DNA from 4 places in the Pseudomonas sp. GW458-11-26-14-LB4 genome. Region 3 is predicted to be linked to each of the others. Evidence: predicted binding sites of a transcription regulator. Region 3 holds the regulator's gene; each other region holds the start of a gene.
The links. Region 3 encodes FliA, which starts transcription of late flagellar genes. Its sites were predicted from a motif close to CTAAAGTTTNNNNNNNNNNNGCCGNTAA; they were not measured.
Positions count from the first base shown of each region.

Region 1: a site for FliA is predicted at 1,732-1,759, ahead of AC07XZ_RS13800 (methyl-accepting chemotaxis protein). Genes of this name have one in related genera too.
Region 2: a site for FliA is predicted at 2,558-2,585, ahead of AC07XZ_RS15140 (methyl-accepting chemotaxis protein). Genes of this name have one in related genera too.
Region 4: a site for FliA is predicted at 3,132-3,159, ahead of AC07XZ_RS05335 (methyl-accepting chemotaxis protein). Genes of this name have one in related genera too.

Region 1 is NZ_JBWKYU010000009.1:33,963-39,413, reverse strand. It holds gene AC07XZ_RS13800 (methyl-accepting chemotaxis protein) at 1-1,656, opposite strand, end outside; gene AC07XZ_RS13795 (hypothetical protein) at 1,939-2,193, shown strand; gene AC07XZ_RS13790 (lipocalin family protein) at 2,225-2,794, shown strand; gene AC07XZ_RS13785 (formimidoylglutamate deiminase) at 2,932-4,296, opposite strand; gene hutC (histidine utilization transcriptional repressor HutC) at 4,443-5,153, shown strand; gene AC07XZ_RS13775 (HutD/Ves family protein) at 5,150-5,451, shown strand, end outside.
Region 2 is NZ_JBWKYU010000010.1:76,053-81,503, reverse strand. It holds gene purN (phosphoribosylglycinamide formyltransferase) at 1-100, shown strand, start outside; gene AC07XZ_RS15145 (DUF3108 domain-containing protein) at 109-822, shown strand; gene AC07XZ_RS15140 (methyl-accepting chemotaxis protein) at 876-2,501, opposite strand; gene AC07XZ_RS15135 (amidohydrolase family protein) at 2,632-3,687, opposite strand; gene AC07XZ_RS15130 (OsmC family protein) at 3,817-4,233, shown strand; gene AC07XZ_RS15125 (pirin family protein) at 4,295-5,161, shown strand; gene AC07XZ_RS15120 (dienelactone hydrolase family protein) at 5,363-5,451, opposite strand, start outside.
Region 3 is NZ_JBWKYU010000002.1:293,949-299,399, forward strand. It holds gene flhF (flagellar biosynthesis GTPase FlhF) at 1-1,110, shown strand, start outside; gene fleN (flagellar synthesis regulator FleN) at 1,224-2,054, shown strand; gene fliA (RNA polymerase sigma factor FliA) at 2,051-2,791, shown strand; gene AC07XZ_RS04145 (chemotaxis response regulator CheY) at 2,959-3,330, shown strand; gene AC07XZ_RS04150 (protein phosphatase CheZ) at 3,349-4,137, shown strand; gene AC07XZ_RS04155 (chemotaxis protein CheA) at 4,177-5,451, shown strand, end outside.
Region 4 is NZ_JBWKYU010000003.1:52,911-58,361, forward strand. It holds gene AC07XZ_RS05325 (YqaA family protein) at 28-462, opposite strand; gene AC07XZ_RS05330 (DUF411 domain-containing protein) at 462-908, opposite strand; gene AC07XZ_RS05335 (methyl-accepting chemotaxis protein) at 1,073-3,064, opposite strand; gene AC07XZ_RS05340 (hypothetical protein) at 3,448-3,981, shown strand; gene AC07XZ_RS05345 (GNAT family N-acetyltransferase) at 4,022-4,966, opposite strand; gene AC07XZ_RS05350 (phenylacetate--CoA ligase family protein) at 4,966-5,451, opposite strand, start outside.

The DNA of each region.
Region 1 (5,451 bases), on a different contig from region 3:
GCCGGCCTGGTTGGCGATGCCGACGCTGCTTTCGCTCTCACGCTGGCTCTCGGTCATGATGCCGACCGCCTGACGCGCGCCGACTTGCAGCTCTTCAATCATCTTCTGCACTTGCTGCGCCGAATCCTGGGTGCGGTGCGCCAGGTTGCGCACTTCGTCGGCGACCACGGCGAATCCGCGACCGGCTTCACCGGCACGGGCCGCTTCGATGGCGGCGTTGAGCGCCAGCAGGTTGGTCTGCTGGGAGATGCTGGTGATCACTTCCAGAATCTGCCCGATGTTCACGGTGTTGCTGTTCAGGGTTTCGATGTTGCCGCAGGAGTCGCTGATCTTCGCCGACAGCTGCTGCATCGCGTGGATGGTTTTATCCACAACCTGCTGGCCGTCTTCGGCCAGGCTGCGCGCGTCGCTGGAATGTTGCGAGGCGAGGGCGGCGTTCTGGGCGATTTCCTGGGCGGCGGCGCCGAGCTGGTTGATCGCGGCGGCCACGCTGTTGGTGCGCGAGGCCTGCTGGTCGGAGTTGAACATCGATGAGTTCGATGCCGCGACCACGCGCAGGGCGACTTCGTTGACTTGCCCGGTGGCCGAAGACACTTCGCGGATCGAAGTGTGAATGCGCTCGACGAAACGGTTGAACGACAGCCCCAGCGCACCGAATTCATCGTGGCCGTGGATGGTCAGGCGTTTGGTCAGGTCACCTTCGCCTTCGGCGATGTCGTGCATGGCGCGGCCCATGGTCAGCAGCGGCTGCATCAGGACGCGGATCAGCATGCCGAGCAGGGCGATGATGATCACCACGGCGATGACCATGGCGATCAGCGCCGAGGTGCGGAATTCGCTGAGCATCGAGAACGCGGTGTCCTTGTCCAGCACCAGCGCCACGTACCAGTCGGCCGACGGCACGCCGTTGACGTGGGTGAAGGAGATCAACTGGGTCTTGCCGTCGAACTCGACTTCTTTCAGGCCCGGGCTGACTTTCGGTGCGCCGTTGGGGTAGGCCTCGGCCAGAGTCTTGAGCACCAGTTTGCTGTCCGGGTGGATCAGGATCTTGCCGTCGGCACCGACGATGAACGCGTGGCCATGGCCGCCGAAGTTCAGCGAGTTGATGATTGCGCTGACACTCGACAGATCAATGTCGGCGCCGGCCACACCGATCATCTGGCCCTGGCGCTGCACCGGGGTGGCGACGGTGATCACCAGTTTGCCCGACGAGGCGGCGATGTACGGTTCGGTGACGATGGTCTGTTGCGCAGCGTTGGCTGCCTTGTACCAGCCACGGGCGCGCGGATCGTAATCCGGCGCGCGGTTGCCGGCCGGGACCGAGAACATCACGCCGTCGGCGCCGCCGAAGTAGCTGAGCTGGAAATTGCCGGTGTAGGCGGGCAGGTCGATGATGCGTTTCAGGCTGGCCGGGGCGTTGCCGTCGGCGACAACCTGTTGCGCCATCGATTGCAGCAACTGGATGCGGCTTTCCAGCCAGGTCTGGATGTTGCTGGTGGTCAGGCTGCCCAGTTCCTGCATCGACGCTTCGGTGCTGCTTTGCAGGGCTTCGCGCTGGCGATAGTCGTTGAACAAAATGAAACAGGCGAACGCAACGGCCACCACGAGGGCGGCAGCCAACAAGATCTTGTGGCTGAATTTCATGTTTCTGGTCATTAAGTGAGCTACCGCGAAGGGGCTGGTCAAGAAAGGGCGGCAATTTGCCACACTATCGGGCTTTGCGCTGCTCTTATTTCGACCACGGCGCGCCAAAGATTAGGCGCCTTTTGCGAAATACGACGAAATGCTTAATAGCCTTACAAACTGTCTGATTTACCGGGGAAAGCCGGACGAGCGGGCTAACAAATAGCCAGCCTTCCAGGGAACCAGACAGGGGTTTTCTCTTCTAAGCTTCTGGTTGGCGCCATGCCATCCCCCTTCCGTTCCAGGAGTTACACCATGTCGCTGCGATCTATCGCCCTTCTGTCGTTTTGCGTGCTGTTGGCCGCATGCAGCAAGGTCAATCAGGAAAACTATTCGAAGCTCTCGGCCGGCATGGCCAAGGCCGAAGTGGAGACGCTGCTTGGCAAGCCCACCGATTGCTCGGGCGCGCTCGGCATGTCCAGTTGCACCTGGGGCGACAAGAACAGCTTTATCAGCGTGCAGTATGCCGGTGACAAAGTGCTGATGTTTTCCGGCCAAGGCCTGAAGTAAACCGGGGCTACGCGCCCACGGGAGAAAAACAATGAAGCGGTTATTGCTTGTCCTTTTGGCCGGCCTGGTATTGGCCGGCTGCGCCACGTCAGGTGAAGATCCGCTGGCGCCGAAGACGGTCAACAGTGTCAATCTCAAGCGTTACCAGGGCACCTGGTACGAACTGGCGCGTCTGCCGATGTATTTCCAGCGCAATTGCGCGCAATCAGAAGCCCGTTACTCGCTCAAGCCCGACGGTAATATCGCGGTGTACAACCGCTGTCTGACGGCAGACTGGAAGTGGGAAGAAGTCAAAGGCACGGCTTATCCACAGGTGCCGGGCAAGACCGACAAGCTGTGGGTCGAATTTGATACCTGGTTCTCGCGTCTGATTCCGGGTGTGGCGAAGGGTCAATACTGGGTGCTGTACGTCAGCGATGACTACAAGACCGCCCTCGTGGGCGACCCGAGTCGTCGCTACCTGTGGCTGTTGTCCCGCACGCCGACCGTCAACGGTGTGGTGCGTGAGGAACTGCTGAGCAAGGCGCGTCAGCAGGGTTATGACACCACGCGCCTGATCTGGCGTACTTCGGATCAGCAGATGGCCAAGACGTCCAACTGACTTCTCCTGTTCTGATCGTTCCCACGCTCCGCGTGGGAATGCCTCAATGGACGCTCTGCGTCCGCTTTTGGGACGCGGAGCGTCCCGGGCTGCATTCCCACGCAGAGCGTGGGAACGATCAGTAACAGAAGTTTGTGTCAGCCCAAAAGCTCTCGCAGGACCTGGGTAAAGGCGCGATTGCTGTCCTCCTCCCCGGCATGTCGCCCCTCGCGCACGACCCACTGACCGTTGACCAGCACGTCGCGCACCTGACGATCGCCACCGGCAAACAGCCAGCGATTGAGAATCCCGTCACCGCTGGCCGTGGCCAGATAGGGATCGCTGCCATCGAGCACAATCCAGTCGGCACGCTTGCCGACTTCCAGCGCGCCGATCGGCTGGCCCAGCGCCTGAGCGCCACCGTCCAGCGCCGCGTCATACAGCGTACGGCCGACCATCGGCTGATCCGCGCCATACAAGCGATTGCGTCGCTGATCGCGCAGACGCTGGCCGTATTCCAGCCAACGCAATTCCTCTACCACGCTCAACGACACATGGCTGTCGGAACCAATTCCCATGCGCCCGCCCTGAGCGATGAAATCCACCGCCGGGAAAATCCCGTCGCCGAGGTTGGCCTCGGTGGTCAGGCACAGGCCGGCGATGGCGCGACTTTTGGCCATCAGCGTGACTTCTTCCGGATTGGCGTGGGTCGCGTGCACCAGGCACCAGCGCTGATCGACTTCGGTGTTTTCGTACAGCCATTGCAGCGGACGACGACCGCTCCAGCTCAGGCAGTCATCGACTTCCTTCTGCTGCTCGGCGATGTGGATGTGCACCGGGCATTGCTGGTCGCTGGCCGCCAGCACTTCGCTGATCTGCTGCGGCGTGACCGCGCGCAACGAGTGGAAGCACAGGCCCAGCGACTGCGCCTTTTGCTGCGCCAGCAGGGGTTGCAGACGCGATTGCAGCTTCAGGTAATTTTCGGTGCTGTTGATGAAGCGGCGCTGGCCTTCGTTCGGGGTCTGGCCACCGAAACCGCTGTGGCTGTAGAGCACGGGCAGCAATGTCAGACCGATACCGGCGGAGCTGGCCGCCTGGCTGATGCGTAACGCCAGTTCGGCCGGGTCGGCGTAAGGCTGGCCGTTGTGATCGTGGTGGACATAATGGAATTCGGCGACCGAGGTGTAACCGGCCTTGAGCATTTCGATGTACAGCTGACGGGCAATCACACCGAGCTGGTCGGGGCTGATTTTTCCGACGAGCCGGTACATCAGATCGCGCCAGGTCCAGAAACTGTCGTTGGGATTGCCGGCCACTTCTGCAAGTCCGGCCATCGCTCGCTGAAACGCGTGGGAGTGCAGATTCGGCATCCCCGGCAGCAGCGGACCGCTCAGCCGTTCGGCGCCATCTGCAGTGGAATCGGCCTGGATTCGGGTCAACACGCCATCGGCGCTGACCTCGAGACGTACATTGTTGGCCCATCCGTTAGGCAGCAGCGCGCGTTCGGCAAAGAAGGCGGACATGGTTCAGCACCCCATCGTGTGTTATTTGTATATACATATACAGACGTTTGCCTGCCCGGTAAACTCCGGCAAGCTAGCAACTTTCATCCAATGAACAGGGATCCACCGTGCCGACTCCGCCTCCAGTCTCCCCGTTGGCCGCGAACATGGGCGACAGTCCGGCGCCCTTGTACGCCCGCGTCAAACAGATGATCACCCAGCAGATCGACAGCGGTAACTGGCCGCCGCATTACCGCGTGCCGTCGGAAAGCGAGCTGGTCAGCCAGTTGGGTTTCAGCCGCATGACCATCAACCGCGCGCTGCGGGAAATGACCGCCGACGGCCTGCTGGTACGCATGCAAGGCGTCGGCACTTTCGTTGCTGAGCCGAAGAGCCAGTCCGCGCTGTTCGAAGTGCACAACATCGCCGACGAAATTGCTTCTCGTGGCCATCGCCACACCTGCCAGGTGATCACCCTGGAAGAAGAGGCTGCCGGTTCCGAGCGCGCGCTGGCGCTGGACATGCGCGAAGGGCAGAAGGTCTTTCACTCGCTGATCGTGCATTACGAAAACGACATTCCGGTGCAGATCGAAGACCGCTTCGTCAACGCGCTGGTCGCCCCGGAATACCTCAAGCAGGACTTCACCCTGCAGACGCCTTACGCCTATCTGAACCAGGTCGCACCGTTGACCGAAGGCGAGCACGTGGTCGAAGCGATCCTTGCCGAAGCGTCCGAATGCAAATTGCTGCAGATCGAAAAAGGCGAGCCGTGCCTGCTGATCCGCCGTCGTACGTGGTCGGGTCGTCAGCCGGTGACGGCGGCGCGCCTGATCCACCCCGGTTCTCGTCATCGTCTGGAAGGTCGGTTTCATAAATGAGTCAACTCAAGGTTTTACGCGCTGAAGGCTACCCGCGCATGCCGTGGAAAAACGGCGGCGGCAGCACCGAGGAAATCACCCGTGACGCCGGCGCCGGCCTCGACGGTTTTGGCTGGCGTCTGTCGATTGCCGACATCGCTGAATCTGGCGGTTTCTCGACCTTCGCCGGTTACCAGCGGGTCATCACGGTATTGCAGGGCGACGGCATGACCCTGTGTGTCGACGGCGACGATACCCGGCCGTTGTTACCCCTCGACCCGTTTGCCTTCAGCGGCGAGAGCCAGGTGTCCTGCACCTT
Region 2 (5,451 bases), on a different contig from region 3:
CGTACGCTGGTTCGCCGAAGGACGGCTGAGCCTCGGCGAGCAAGGTGCTTTACTGGATGGCCAGCTACTCGGGGCCAGCGGTCACTTGATTCGAAACTAGGAGATTTTATGCGTCGCGCCCTGCTCTTCGCTTGCGCTCTGCTCGCCCTGCCTTTTGCCCAGGCGGCAGACCTTCAACCGTTCTCCGCCAGCTACACCGCAGACTGGAAGCAGTTGCCCATGAGCGGCACTGCAGAACGCAGTCTGACCAAGGAAGCCAACGGCGTCTGGAAGCTCAGCTTCAAGGCCTCGATGATGATTGCCAGCCTGTCCGAGGAAAGCACCCTCACCCTGGACAAGGACACCCTGCTGCCACAGTCCTACCACTTCGAACGCGGTGGTCTGGGCAAGGCGAAAAAGGCTGACCTGGACTTCGACTGGGCCAACAAGCTGGTGACCGGCACCGACCGCGGCGACGCGGTGAAAATCCCGCTCAACCGCGGCATGGTCGACAAATCCACCTATCAACTGGCGCTGCAGCATGACGTGGCCGCCGGCAAGAAAAGCATGAGCTATCAGGTGGTCGATGATGGTGAAGTCGATACCTACGACTTCCGCGTGCTGGGTTCTGAGAAAGTCGAAACCAAGGCTGGCCAGATCGATGCGATCAAGGTCGAGCGCGTCCGCGATCCGACACAAAGCAAGCGCATCACCGTCCTGTGGTTCGCCAAGGACTGGGATTACCTGCTGGTTCGCCTGCAACAGGTCGAAACCGACGGCAAGGAGTACAACATCATGCTCCTCGACGGCACGGTCAACGGCAAGACGGTCAAAGGCAGCTGATTCAACGAAAAGCCCCGCAAACGCGGGGCTTTTTTTCGCCTGCCGAACGCTGATCAAACCGAGAACTTGGCGACCATGCTGTTCAGATCCACCGCCAGCCGCGACAACTCCTGACTCGCGGCACTGGTCTGATTGGCCCCGGCCGAGGTCTGCATCGCCAGGTCACGAATGTTCATCAGGTTGCGATCGACTTCCCGCGCCACGGCCGCCTGCTCTTCCGACGCACTGGCGATCACCAGGTTGCGCTCGTTGATCAAGGTGAACGCCGAAGCAATTTCCTCCAGCGCCACGCCAGCCGCCTTCGCCAACTCCAGGGTCGAGCGCGCCCGAACGTTGCTCTGTTGCATCGAGCTGACCGCCGAATCGGTGCCCTGCTGGATGCCGCCGATCATCTGTTCGATCTCCTGCGTCGATTGCTGAGTGCGATGGGCCAGCGCCCGCACCTCGTCCGCCACCACCGCAAAACCCCGCCCGGCATCCCCCGCTCGCGCAGCCTCGATCGCCGCGTTCAACGCCAGCAGATTAGTCTGTTCGGCAATCGAGCGGATCACATCCAGCACCTTGCTGATGCTGTAGACCTTCTGCGCCAGATCTTCCACCTGCGTGGCATTCGCCGTGACATCGTCCGCCAGCAACTCGATGGACGATACCGTCTGCTGGACCTGCTCGCGACCATGCTGGGCAATGCGATCAGACTCACGGGAAGCCTCGGAAGTCGCGACGGCATTGCTCGCCACCTCCTCCACCGCGGCGGTCATCTGATTGACCGCCGTGGCCGCCTGTTCAATTTCCAGGCTCTGCTGGTGCAGCCCTCGCGTCGCGTCTTCGGTGACGCAGCTCAACTCCTCCGAGGCCGAAGCCAGTTGACTGGAGGACTCCGAGATCCGGCGGATGGTGTCACGCAGGTTGTACTGCATGCTCTTGAGCGCGTGCAGCAGCCGCGCTGGCTCGTCCTTGCCGGAAATGCTGATATCACCTGTCAGATCGCCACCGGCCACCACTTCCGCCACATTGAGCGATTGCGACAGCGGCAGCACGATGCTGCGGGTCAGCAATAACGCCAGCGCGATGGTAATCAGCGCAGTGATGCCGATCATCACCCCGACCCACACCCGCGAGCTGGTGAACACCAGCCGTGCGGCCTCTGTGGCGAGGTTGGCGTTGTGCTTGTTCAGTTCGACCAATTCACGCAGGGTCACTGCAATCTCATCCGCCAGCGGACTCATCTGCCCGTTGAGAATGGCGGCCGCCTCCTCCACTCGTCCCTGAGCAGATAACGTCATCACCTGCGCCTGAAACTCCAGGTACTTGTGTTCGGCAACCTTGAAGCGGTCGAACAGCGCGCGCTCTTCGGGCAATACGATCAGGACGTCGTAACGCTGCTGGGCTTCGCTCAGCACACCGCGCAAATCATTGAGCTTGGCCACATTCTGATCCAGCGCCTGCGGATCGCGATTGAGCAACAGGCGCATGGTCAGCGCACGCAGGCGCAGCATGTCCTGACTCATCTCGCCCACCGCCATCACGCTGGGCAGCCAGTTATTGTCGACCTCGTCGGATTGCGCGCGCATGTTCGACATCTGCAGCAGGGCAAACGCGCCAAGGGCAAACACCATCAGCGCCAGTACGCCAAAACCCAGCCCGGCTCGGGGCGCAATATTGAGACTACGGATACTCATTGCTCTGGTTCCTTCCAAAAGCGCTGCATCAACCCTGCAGCTGGTTGCTCTAGAAGGTATCGGCCCTTTGGAAAATTGCGTAAGACCAAAACGTGATATCAAAAGGCCTTAATACTTCGAACCTGGAGCATTAACGATTCAGCGCGGTTTTGCCGGACTTGAGCGCTGTTCGCGGCAATATCCCCAGGAAGTTGTCCCGTGCGATTTTTTTCGCGACCGCCTCAGGCAAGGCGTCGAGAAACGGCTTGAAACCATGGATTTCCTTGCCGAGTTTGTTGAATCGCCCGACCACGTCCGAACCGATCATGAAGCGATCCGGATAGCGCTCCACCAATTGCACCCACTCGGCTCGCGGCTGGCTCTTTTCGTCCAGCAGATAAGGCGTCAGCAGGCTCCACGACAGATCGATGAACAGGTTCGGATACGCCTCCAGCATTCGGGTAAGGGTCGGCAGCAGAAAATCCAGCTGCGTCTGATGACGATGGATTTCAGCACTGGTGCCGGCATGCGCCCAGATAAACCGGGTGTGCGGATGATTACGCAGCGGCTCTTCGATTTCCTTCAGGTACAGCGGATTCTTCTCACGCTTGGAGGTGATGTTGGAATGCAGCATCACCGGCAGATCGTGCTCGGCGGCCAGGTGATAGATGCGGGTCATGGCTTCGTTATTGGCACGCGGCGTATCGCCGGAGGTCAGTGCGGTGAGGTCGTCGTGACGGGTGAAGACCTCGCCGATGCCCTGCCACAAGCCGGGATACAGATCGAGCATGCGCTGGATGTGCGTGGCGGAGTTCTTGTCGTTGGGGTTGAAGCCTGAAAGAAACGGGTGAAAGTACTGGCGTTGCTCAGGTGTCAGCTTCTGCACCGCGTCGGCGACGATCACGTCAGTCGCGCTGTACCAATAGGCATCGGCATCATCGCCAGCGTAATAACGCGGGCGCTTCGGCTCGTCTTCGTGCCATTTCTTCGCCACGGGAATGCCGGAAATCATCACGTGCTCAATGGAGTTTTCCTTCATGGCCGTGAGCAATTTCGGCATGCCGGCAGTTTCCTGGAAAAAATCCACGTAATGCAGGTGCGCGTCACTGTAGGTGTATTCCCGGGCACTGGCGGCGCCGGTGAAAGCCATCAGGCAGGCAAGGCTCAAACGAAACAAGGACACAAGCATTCTCCGGCAGACAGGCATAGCCTAGACCCTCGCCGGGCAATGAGGGTTCACCCGGCAAGAAAGTGGAACGCGCCTGTGTGGGAAATGCTCTATACCTGCAAGGTCTTTTTTGATCGAATCCCTTTTCCTACAGCTTGCGAGGTTCACATGACCGTTACCGTCAATACCGTGTCCGCCGAAGGTTTTCGCCACACCGTACAGATCGATGAGCATGAGCTGTTTACAGACGTCCCGACGACCGCCGGCGGCGAAGGCTCGGCTCCGGAGCCGCACGATTACTTCGACGCCGCCCTCGGCGCCTGCAAGGCTCTGACCCTGAAGCTGTACGCGAAGAAAAAGGACATCCCGCTGACCGGCGTCGGCGTTGAGGTCAAACGCGACAACAGCCAGGAACAGAAAGGCAAATACGCCCTGCACGTGACCCTCACCCTCAAAGGCGTGCTCACCGATGCCCAGCGCGAAGAACTGCTGCGCGTCGCCGATCGCTGCCCGATCCACAAGCTGATGACCACCAGCGAAGTCACCATCGAAACCCACGCCCCCGTCGGCTTCGACAGCCAGTAATCACCCCGACGATACCGGCGGGTTATGCTCCACGCATCACCCGCTCAGCCTGGAATGGACCATGGACACCCAACCCCTGATCATCCGCCCGCGCGCCGAAGACGTCGAAGGGCAGCCGATTCTGCGCCCGCTGCCGTCAGCCAAATGCCGCAGCGTCGGGCCTTTCGTGTTTTTCGACCACATGCTCGAAACGGTTTATCCGGCGGGCAAAGGCATGAACATCCGACAGCATCCGCACATCGGTCTGTCGACCCTCACGTATTTGTTCGACGGGCAGATCCAGCACAAGGACAGCCTGGGCTCCGATCAAGTGGTCAGCGCCGGCGATGTCAGCTGGATGACGGCCGGCACCGCGATCGCTCACGTCGAGCGCACGCCCGAACCGCTGTGGGAGCAAAGCTTCAAGATGCACGGCCTGCAAATCTGGCTCGCCTCGCCCAAGGATCACGAACAAGGCCCGGGGCATTACAGCCACCACCCGGCCTCGACCTTGCCGGTCAGCGATAACCTCGGCGTGCAGATCCGCATGATCGCCGGGTCAGGCTTTTGCCTGGAATCGCCGGTGCCGGTGCTTTCTCCTACGCTGTATGCCGAATTGAAGATGCAAACCGCGACCACACTGCTGATCCCGACCGAGCATGAAGAGCGGGCGCTGTACGTGTTGAGTGGTGATGTGCAGCTGAATGGCGAAGCGGTCGAACCCCATGCACTGGTGGTGTTGCCGACCGGGGAAGAGATGAGCCTGTTTGCCGAGAGCGACAGCCACGCGGTGTTGTTCGGCGGTGCGCCACTGGACGGGCCACGGAGGATCAACTGGAATTTTGTCGCGAGCGATCCGGCGGCGATCGATGAAGCGCGGCGCAAGTGGGCGGCCGGGGATTGGCCGACCGTGCCGGGGGAAGTCGAGCGGATTGAATTACCGCGTTAAACCGCCTGCCCTCACCCCAGCCCTCTCCCAGGAGGAGAGGGAGCCGACCGAGGTGTCTTATGTCATACATCGACCTGAAACACCGAGTCGATTATGGATTCGGTGATTCACTTTCAGGTCGATGCAACTCTCGAGAAACTTACGGTCAGTCCCCTCTCCCTCTGGGAGAGGGTTAGGGTGAGGGGCTTTTGCTCTTAGGCTTCAGCCCTTGAACACTTCTTCCAGCAAGTCATGCATCGACTTGAACGCGCGCGCTGCGGTCTTCGCGTCGTACATCATCTTGCCCGGAA
Region 3 (5,451 bases):
CTGAGCTTGCGTGGCGAAGCCGACGGCAACACCAATCGCCAGTTGTTCGCCGGGCTGCCGTTGACGGCCGGCCTGCCGCTGACCGCTGCCGAGCCGCTGACCGAACCGACCTACGAAGCTCCGGCTCGTCCGGCGCCGGCGCCTGCAGCGGTTTCCGCTGGCGTTGACCCGCGTGCACTGGATTCGATGCGTTTCGAACTCAACAGCCTGCGCGAACTGATGGAAGTGCAACTCGGCACCCTGGCCTGGAACCAGCTGCAAGGCAGCCGTCCGGCCCAGGCCAATCTGTACCGTCGTCTGCAACGCATCGGTTTGTCCGGCCCGTTGTCCCGTGATCTGCTGTCGATGATCACCGAGATCGACGAACCTCGTCAGGCCTGGCGCATGCTGCTGGCGCACCTGGCACGAATGATTGCCGTACCGGAAGTCGAGCCGCTGGAAGAGGGTGGGGTGATTGCGATGGTCGGTCCTGCCGGCATGGGCAAGACCACCACGCTGGCCAAACTGGCCGCCCGCTACGTGCTCAAGTACGGCGCGCAGAACATCGCGCTGGTGAGCATGGACAGTTTCCGTATCGGCGCGCAGGAGCAGCTCAAGACTCTGGGTCGCATCCTTAACGTTTCGGTGACTCACGTCGATCCGGGCCAGTCCCTGGTGCAGGCGCTGGATCCACTGCTGCGCAAACGCGTGGTGCTGATCGATACCGCCGGCCTGCAAGCCAGCGATCCGGCCCTGCGCATGCAGCTGGAAAGTCTGGCCGGTCGTGGCATTCGCTCAAAAAATTATCTGGTCCTGGCAACCACCAGCCAGAAACAGGTTCTAACCGCCGCTTATCACAGTTACAAGCGTTGCGGGCTGGCCGGCTGCATCCTGACTAAACTGGATGAGACGGCCAGCCTTGGCGAAGTGCTGAGCCTGGCGATCAGTCACGAACTGCCGGTCGCCTACCTGACCGATGGGCCGCGTATTCCGGATGATCTGCATCTGCCGCGCCGTCATCAACTGGTCAGCCGCGCCGTCAGTGTGCAAATGCAGGAAGAACCCAGCGAAGAAGCCATGGCTGACATGTTCGCTGATATCTACCACAGTCCGACCAAGCAGGTTGGCTGAGGTAATGAACCGTTTTTGTACCTACATCGATGGTCTGCCATGCATTGTTCCGGTTGTGAACGCGCAGCCAGTAATGTGGCCTCCGTCTATGCAAGACAAGGTAAAGAAATAACATGGGCAGCATGCATCCCGTACAGGTGATCGCGGTGACCGGCGGCAAAGGTGGCGTCGGCAAGACTAATGTGTCAGTGAACTTGTCCCTGGCGCTGGCAGAGCTTGGCCGTCGGGTCATGCTGCTGGACGCCGACCTGGGGCTGGCGAACGTCGACGTTCTGCTGGGCCTCACACCCAAACGCACCCTGGCCGACGTGATCGAAGGCCGCTGCGAGCTGCGCGACGTGCTGTTGCAAGGCCCCGGCGGGATCCGCATCGTGCCGGCCGCTTCCGGCACCCAGAGCATGGTTCACCTGAGCCCGGCCCAGCATGCCGGCCTGATTCAGGCGTTCAGCGACATCGGCGACAACCTCGACGTACTGGTGATCGACACCGCTGCGGGTATTGGTGACTCGGTAGTCAGTTTCGTGCGCGCGGCCCAGGAAGTGTTGCTGGTGGTCTGCGACGAGCCGACCTCGATCACCGACGCCTACGCGCTGATCAAACTGCTGAACCGCGATTACGGCATGAATCGCTTCCGCGTCCTGGCCAACATGGCCCAGAGCCCGCAGGAAGGTCGCAATCTGTTCGCCAAGTTGACCAAGGTCACGGATCGCTTCCTCGACGTCGCCCTACAATACGTCGGCGCGGTGCCCTACGACGAAAGCGTGCGCAAGGCGGTGCAGAAGCAGCGTGCGGTCTATGAAGCCTTCCCGCGTTCCAAGTGCGCACTGGCGTTCAAGGCGATCGCACAGAAGGTCGACACCTGGCCGCTGCCCGCCAACCCGCGCGGCCACCTCGAATTTTTCGTCGAGCGCCTCGTGCAGCAAACGGCAGGACCTGTGCTATGACCGCCAGCGGTATGAATTTCTACAAGAAGTCGGCGCGTGACGCGCAGTACGAGCTGATCGAGCGTTACGCGCCACTGGTCAAACGCATCGCCTACCACTTGCTGGCGCGATTGCCGGCCAGTGTGCAGGTCGAAGACCTGATCCAGGCCGGGATGATCGGCCTGCTCGAAGTCTCGACCAAATACGACGCCAGCAAGGGCGCCAGTTTTGAAACGTACGCGGGCATCCGGATCCGCGGTGCGATGCTCGATGAAGTCCGTAAGGGGGACTGGGCGCCACGCTCGGTTCACCGCAATACCCGTATGGTCAGCGACGCAATTCGCTCGATTGAAGCTAAAACCGGCCGTGACGCTAAAGATCACGAAGTTGCGGCCGAACTCCAATTGAGTCTCGACGATTACTACGGGATTTTGAACGACACCCTGGGCAGCCGGCTGTTCAGTTTCGACGACCTGTTGCAGGACGGCGAACACGAAGGGCTGCACGAGGATGGCGCCAGTGCTCATCTGGAGCCGTCGCGCGATCTGGAAGACGAACGTTTCCAGGCCGCGCTGGCGGACGCGATTGCCAATTTGCCGGAGCGTGAGCGACTGGTGTTGGCGCTGTACTACGACGAAGAGCTGAACCTCAAGGAGATCGGTGAAGTCCTTGGCGTCAGTGAATCGCGGGTCAGCCAGTTACACAGCCAGTGCGCGGCCCGCTTGCGGGGGCGTTTGGGGGAGTGGCGAGCGCGCTGAAGGCAGTGTGGGGACACTGCGAACGAGGCTGGTGCGGTGGTGAACGGCACCGGTCTTGATCTGTTGTGCTCCAGACAGTCATCGAGTGTTTTGCCGGATTGATTGAAATGGCGCGTCCAGGTGCTGGGCGCGTTTAAGACTGCTTGGAGGTCGAATTGAACAAAGACATGAAAATCCTCATCGTTGATGACTTCTCAACGATGCGGCGGATCATCAAGAACCTGTTGCGTGATCTGGGGTTCACCAACACCGTTGAAGCCGACGATGGCACCACTGCCATTCCGGTACTCAACAGCGGCAGCATCGACTTTCTGGTGACCGACTGGAACATGCCCGGCATGACCGGTATCGACCTGCTGCGCCACGTGCGTGCCGATGAAAAGCTCAAGCACCTGCCAGTGCTGATGGTGACCGCTGAAGCCAAGCGCGAGCAGATCATCGAAGCGGCCCAGGCCGGCGTTAACGGCTACGTGGTCAAACCTTTCACGGCCCAGGCGTTGAAAGAAAAAATCGAGAAGATTTTCGAACGCATCGGCTGATGAACGCGCGGGGGAGCTATGGAGCATAACGAATCTTCACAGGGCGATTTTGAGTCGACCCTGAAAAAACACGCGGTCGAACTGGTCGAGAGCCTTGAAAAAGGCAAGTTCGGCGACGCTGTGCAACTGATCCATGAGCTCAATCAGACCCGTGACCGTGGCCTGTACCAGGAAGTGGGCAAGCTCACGCGTGAACTGCACAGTGCGATCGTCAATTTCCAGATCGATCCGCACATGCCACAGGCTGAGGAAGTGTCGCAAATCACCGACGCTACCGAGCGCCTGGGCTACGTGGTCAAACTGACCGAAGCTGCCGCCAACCGCACCATGGATCTGGTGGAAAGCGCGACCCCTGTGGTCAATGGCCTGGCTGACGAAGCCCAGGCCTTGAGCGCCGATTGGAGCCGCTTCATGCGCCGTGAGGTCGGGGCTGAAGAGTTCCGTGAACTGGCGCGCCGGGTCGACGGTTTTCTGGCACGCAGCAGCGCGGACAACCGCGCGGTGTCGAGCAATCTGAACGACATTCTGCTCGCCCAGGATTACCAGGACCTCACCGGTCAGGTGATCAAGCGCGTGACCCAATTGGTCACCGAAGTCGAAAGCAACCTGCTCAAGCTCGTGCTCATGGCCAGCCAGGTGGACCGCTTTGCGGGCATCGAACATGACCGTGCGGCGATGCTTGCTGAAAAAGATCCACAAAAACATCTCTCGCAGGGTGAAGGTCCGCAGATTCATGCCGATAAACGAGAAGACGTTGTGTCCGGTCAGGACGATGTGGACGATTTGCTATCCAGCCTTGGATTTTGAGTTTTTTTGGGTTTTTAGACCTGTAGGAGCACCCCATTAATGAGCTTCGGCGCCGATGAAGAGATCCTTCAGGATTTCCTGGTTGAGGCCGGCGAGATTCTTGAGCAACTGTCCGAACAACTGGTCGAGCTGGAAAGCCGCCCGGATGACGCAGATCTGCTCAACGCAATTTTTCGCGGTTTCCACACTGTAAAAGGGGGCGCCGGCTTCCTTCAGCTCAACGAGCTGGTGGAGTGCTGTCACATCGCCGAAAACGTGTTCGACATCCTGCGCAAGGGTGAACGACGCGTCGATGCAGAACTGATGGACGTGGTGCTCGAAGCGCTGGACGCGGTGAACAGCATGTTCAGCGAAGTCCGCGATCGCAGCCCGATCACCGCCGCCACCCCGGAACTGCTGGCCGCCCTGGCGCGTCTGGCCGAACCGCAATCGGCGGATGAAGCCCCGGCTTCGCCTGTCGCCGAGATGATCGAAGAACTGGTCGTCGAAGGTGATTCGGGTGACATCACCGATAACGAATTTGAACAGTTGCTGGACTCGCTGAACGCCGTCAAGGCCGAAGCCGAAGCCCCGGCGGCTGCCGCTGCACCTGCTTCCACCGAAGCGGCCAGCGATGAAATCACCGACGCCGAGTTCGAGTCGCTGCTCGACCAGTTGCATGGCAAAGGCCAGTTCGCGGCCGACGCCGTGGCACCGGCGGCCGCTGCACCTGCTGCTCCGGCGGCGGGCGACAGCTCGGACATCACCGACGACGAATTCGAGGCCTTGCTCGATCAGTTGCACGGCAAGGGCAACTTTGCCGTTGATGCGCTGGAGTCGGCGATTGCTTCGGTTCCTGCAACGGCTGCTCCGGCAGCGGCTGCGGCCGGTAGCGATCTGATCAGCGATCACGAGTTCGAATCGCTGCTCGACGATCTGCATGGCAAAGGCAAGTTCACTGACGTCGCCACCGGTGCGGTCGTGACTGCCGGCAATGCTTCGGCTGTCGCGGCGCCTGCTGCGAAGGCCCCGGCCGCTGCGGCAAAACCTGCTGCGAAAGCGCCTGAGCCGAAAGCCGAACCGGCCAAACCGGCTGCCGCTGCGGCACCGGCTCCGGCCCGTGCACCGGCGACGCCGCCACCGGAAAAACCGGCGAGCGAAGCCGAGACCACCGTGCGTGTGGACACTGCACGTCTCGACGAAATCATGAACATGGTCGGCGAGCTGGTACTGGTGCGTAACCGTCTGGTGCGCCTGGGCTTGAACAGCGGCGACGAGTCGATGCAGAAGGCCGTGTCGAACCTCGACGTGGTCACCGCCGACTTGCAGACCGCG
Region 4 (5,451 bases), on a different contig from region 3:
ACAGAGGCAATCCCCGGGCCGGATCGTTCAACCGAGCCAGCCAAGGGTGAGCATCGCCAGCACCCCGTAGCGGGCGCCTTTGGCGAGAGTGACGATCAGCAGGAATCGCCCAAGAGGTTCGCGCATGACCCCGGCGATCAACGTCAGCGGATCGCCGATCACCGGCAGCCAACTGAGCAGCAGGGACCAGTGACCATAGCGCTGATAGTGAACGCGGGCGCGCGCCATATGCTTCGGGCTGACCGGAAACCAGCGCCGGTCCTGAAACCGTTCCAGCCCGCGCCCCAGCCACCAGTTCACCAGCGAACCCAGGACGTTGCCCAGCGTGGCTACGGCCAGCAGCCCCCACAACCAATAACGGTCGCTGACCAGCAGCCCGACCAGCACGGCCTCCGATTGCAGTGGCAATAACGTCGCCGCACCGAATGCGGCCAGGAACAGCCCGAGATAACCCGCCGTCATCAATGGGCCGGGTAATCCGCCACCACCACATCGGCACCGTCTTTCTTCAGGCCGATCACCTGATACGCATCGCTCATGCCGTCCATTTCCATGCCCGGCGAGCCCATCGGCATGCCCGGTGCGGCAACGCCCAGCAGGTCGTCACGTTTGCTCAGGGCCAGCACCTGTTCCGCCGGAACATGGCCTTCGACGAATTTGCCGTTGATGATTGCGGTGTGGCAGGACGCCAGACGTGGCGGAACGCCGTGTTGCTGCTTGAAGCTGCTCATGTCGGATTCGACGTGGTCTTCGACCTTGAAGCCATTGGCTTCCAGATGGCTGATCCATTTTTTGCAGCAGCCGCAGTTGGCGTCGCGGTGGACTTCGATCGGGATAAGGTCGGCGGCTTGCGCCAGGGAGGAGATGAACAGGGCGCTCAGGGCGGCCAGACGCAGGTGGTTTCGCATGGAGGGCTCTCGGATCAAAGGAGGAACGGTCAAAAAAGGAAGGCATTTTGACCTGTTTTTCCTGCCGGGCATCAACGGAGTGTTTCCAAGTGATACGGGGCAGGCCTGCCAACATGATCGTAGATCAAAGCTGACAGGCCACTGAGCGCAAGATGACAAAACCGTCAGCGAACCTTGAAGCGCCCCATGATCGCGCTCACCCGGCTGTTGGCTTCCAGCAGCTGACGGGTGTTGAGTTCGCTGGCCTGGCCGCTTTCCACCAGCTCGTCAACCATGTGGCGGATCTGCACCATGCTGCGGTTGATCTCTTCGGTGACCGCGCTTTGCTGCTCGGCGGCGGTGGCGATCTGGGTGCTGAGGCTGTTGATGTGGCTGACCGAACCGGCCATCTCGTCGAGGCCACTGTTGACTCGCGCAGTGGCGTCCGCGGCTGACTGACAACTGGCCTGGGTGTTTTCCATGGCGCTGACCGACGAGCTGACGCCCTGGGTCAGGCGGCTCAACATTTCGTTGATTTCCGAGGTGCTGGCCTGGGTACGGGCGGCGAGGGCACGCACTTCGTCTGCCACCACCGCAAAACCACGGCCCTGTTCTCCGGCACGCGCTGCTTCAATTGCCGCGTTGAGCGCCAGCAGGTTGGTCTGGCCGGCGATGGCGCCGATCACGCCGAGGATTTCGGTGATGCGCTGGGCGTCCTGCTGCATGCTTTCTACCTTGTGGGTGGCGCTGGCCACTTCGTCGATCAACGCCACCACGCTGCTTGACGCTTCGCCAACCACCACGCGCGAGCGGTCGGCGTTTTCGTTGGCGCGCTGGGTGAAGGCTGCGGTTTCAGCGGCATTCTGGGCGACGCTTTCAGCGGTCGAACTCATCTCGTTGATGGCGGTGACGGTCTGGTCGGTTTCCGAAGCGTGGCGCAGCAGAATCTGACTGGTGTGCGCCGAGGTACGCTGCAGGTTGTCGAGGCTCGAAGCCATTGCACCAGTGGCCTGGGTGACTTCGCCGATCATGTTCTGCAGATAGGCGATAAAGGTGTTGACCGAATGCCCGATGGCGCCGAGCTCATCTTCAGCGCGGATGGTGATGCGCCGGGTCAGGTCGGCATCACCGCTGGACAGCGAATCGATGTTGGCTTTCAGCGCTTTCATGCGCGAAACCAGTTGGCGAATCGCGTAGACCTGCAACAGCACCAGCAGGATCACCAGCGGAATCTGCAGCAGGCTCAGGCTGCTGAGCACGTCGTCACGCTGGGCGGTGAGCATTTTGGTCGGCAGTGCGGTGGCGAGGAACCACGGGGTGCCTTCGATCGGACGCATGAAGAACGTGCTGGCTTCACCGTTGTTGTCGAATTCGACGCGCTGCGCCTGCTCGCGGTTTTGCAGCCCGGCCTTGACCTGGCTGGCGAAGGTCGAGCCGCCGGCCAGTTCGCTGATGTTCTTCAGCACGATCGGCCCGCTGATGCGCGAGCTGTTGCTGATGATCTTGCCGTCGGCTTCGACGATCAGCATTTCGGCGTTGAGGTCTTTTTCCTTGCGCGCCACCAGATCGTTGAAGAAGCCCAATGTCACGTCGATGGTCGAGACGCCCCAGGCGCTGCCGTTTTTCTGGATGGCCATGGCGCAGTTGGTGCGCGGTTCGGCGCTGGCGTCATCTTTATAGGCAGCGGCCCAGGCGCATTGGCCGCGCGGGGTCTGCATGCCGCCCTTGTACCAGCTCTGGTCGTAATAGTTGGGGGCCGCGTCGCTGTTCCAGAAGGTGTTCACCGCCAGTTTGCCGGAGGCATCGCGGTGCCAGAACGTACTGAACTTGTTGCGTCCGGCCTCACGCTGACCGGGCAGCGGCCAGATGCCGCCGCCGAAGACTTTCAGTTCGCCGTATTGATCCACCAGCCCCGGCAACACGGTGTCGATGGCCGCGCTGTCGAGCAGCGGGATGGTCTGGGTGATGCTGCGCTGTTGCGCCTGGACCTTGTTCAGTTCGCCCTGGATTTGCTCGGCCACTTCAGCAATGCGGTTGAGCACCACTTGCTCTTCGGTGTGGCGCAACTTGGGCGCGACCAATTGGCTGATGCCAACCACGGTGAGCACCGACAACAACAGAATGAACAGAACCAGAAACAGCGTGTAACGAGCCTGAATGGTGCGGAATGCGGGCATGGAAACCGGTCCTTGAGCAGGGATTCTTATTGTGGGCAGGGGAAACAAACAGCGCGGGTTTCCTAACGTATCGTCGGGTCTTCGGGAAGCTTTAGGTACTTTCGTCCTAAAAGAGGCGATCCCGACCAAAGGAACGTATCGGGTCTGATACACGATAACTAACCGTCCCGAACATTAGAGCAATAAACCCACTTTCATCACATTGTCATGAACGCTCTAGTCCCATGTTTATGGGCTGTTGACGGTTTGTATCGTGAATGTACAAAAATTGTAAAAAAGTGCAGAAAGGAGTTGGTGCCATTAGTTTGCCGGCCGATACTCCGGGCAACTCAAAAGTCGTTCAACAAGGAATTTTTCATGTTTTCCTCGCAAGGAGCTTGCTCATGACTATCGGATATACCGGTGCCTGGCAACCCAAGGCGGGTTTGCTGGTTCGAGATACAGGAAGCTCGAGCAAACCGGTTTCTCAAAGTGTGAAGGTCAAGCAGATGCTGGCCCTGGTCGGCAACGACCCCACCGCGATCAGTACCGCAGAGATGGACAAGCAGGGTCTGCACAAGAACATCAAGGGTTTCGATCCCACCAATGTTTCAGCCAAGCAATTGGGCAGCCTCAGTGCAATGTTGCGTAGCCGGGGCCTGATTTCCGAGATCACGTCCATGACCTTGCTCAATGCCGGCGACAAGTTCGATCGCTTCGGCATCCAGAAGGATCCGGATGCCAAGTTCAATGCGCTGGAATATTTCGCGACACAACTGGATACCATCCAGAACAACAATCTCAAGGGCAACAAGTACGCGAATACGTTGATCCCCGAGTACAAGAAAGCCATTTACGTACTGCAGAACCTGCAGACTTACGGTCAGGGCGGGGAGCGCAAGCCTCCTACCGATCAAGGTGTCAAAGCCAAGGCATGATAGACAGGGCCCGCCCCGGTAACGGGGTGGGCCCTTTCGTTTATGGGCGATTGCCGCAAGCGTGGAGTTTTGGGAGCAAGGCGACCTGCCGCTGCATCCCGTCATGCAACCGCTGCATCTGCGGGCAATGCAGCGTCAAGGATTTTGGCTGGAAACCGCGATGAAAAAGCGCCAGCCATCCTGCACTTCTGTCATCGGGCGCCAGCCCGCTGAACACGAACCCCATCGTCGATAACCGGCGCCAGGCATTGTCAAACCCTTGTGCCAGCCTGAGCCTGATCGAAATCAGCCAATGTCCGGGCAGTTGTTGCAGCTGCTTGATCAAACTGTCGTCCACTTCACTGAAAATCCCGTCATATCGCCCCCATCGCTGTTCCAGCTGCGCCGGTGCGCCGACCCAGGGCGACACGTTCGACCGCGTTCCGAACACGTCGCACATCTGCTGCATGAACTCACGGCATTCGTCCGGCCAGGTCAAGGCCGGCAGCGGGCGCTGATAACCATCGACCGGGGCGTAACCCATTACCAGCGATTCCGTCACCGCGCCGCCAAAGGGCGACGGTGCATGGTCGGGCAACAAGCCGGTGTTGTGAAAACCAAGGCCGGCAGCCATTTTCTGGGTGTAGGGATGATGGGTCATTTGCTTGATCGTGACCCCCTGATATCCCAGCGCCTGCGCATGGATCAGCAACTGTCGACTCAGTTGCGTGGCGACGTTTTGCCCACGGATCTGCGGATCCACCACGCTCAGTGCCAGTTCGGCGAGGGACGATTCTTTGTCGAGAATCAATGTGGAATGCCCAGCCACTTGACCGTTCGCCACCGCCACCAACGAGTGCCAGCGGCCGTCGGCATGGTTCTGGCTGATCATCCGGGGCAGATACACATGCGGCTGGGCGTAATGGTCGCCGTAGATCTTTCTGAACAGGCGACTGACCGCCGGAGCGTCACTGGTGCGGTAGCCTCGCAGGGTGATCGCTTCCATCAGCAAGGCTCCTGGCCAGTGCCGTTGTAGACGCGCCGATCGAGCACACGTTGACGCTTGCCGGAGCGTGGATGGCGTGCCAGTTCCTGAACCTTGCAGCAGCGAATCCGCAATACCAGCAGGTGATCGGCGCTCAGTTGCTTGATCAACGGATAGTCTTCGATCAAGGCACTGTGCAGCGTCTGGTCGGCCTCAGCGTTCACAGGTGTCAGGGCGTCCGGCGCCCAGTGCAGGCTCAGGATATCCATGGCGCCGTCCTGCTCGATCACCAGTTGCCAATCATCGCTGCCGGTGACGCGCCATACGGTGTCGCCGATCGATTGCGGCAGCAGGTTCAGAATGCCCACCCGCACGCGCTGGCTGTCGGCGCAGCGGCCCATCAACGCGAACTTGCGCCGGGGCGTTCCCGACGGCTCTCGCCAGCAAGCACGATCGCCCACCGGGTAGCGGATCAGCGGCATCAAACGGCGCGTGAGATTGGTCAT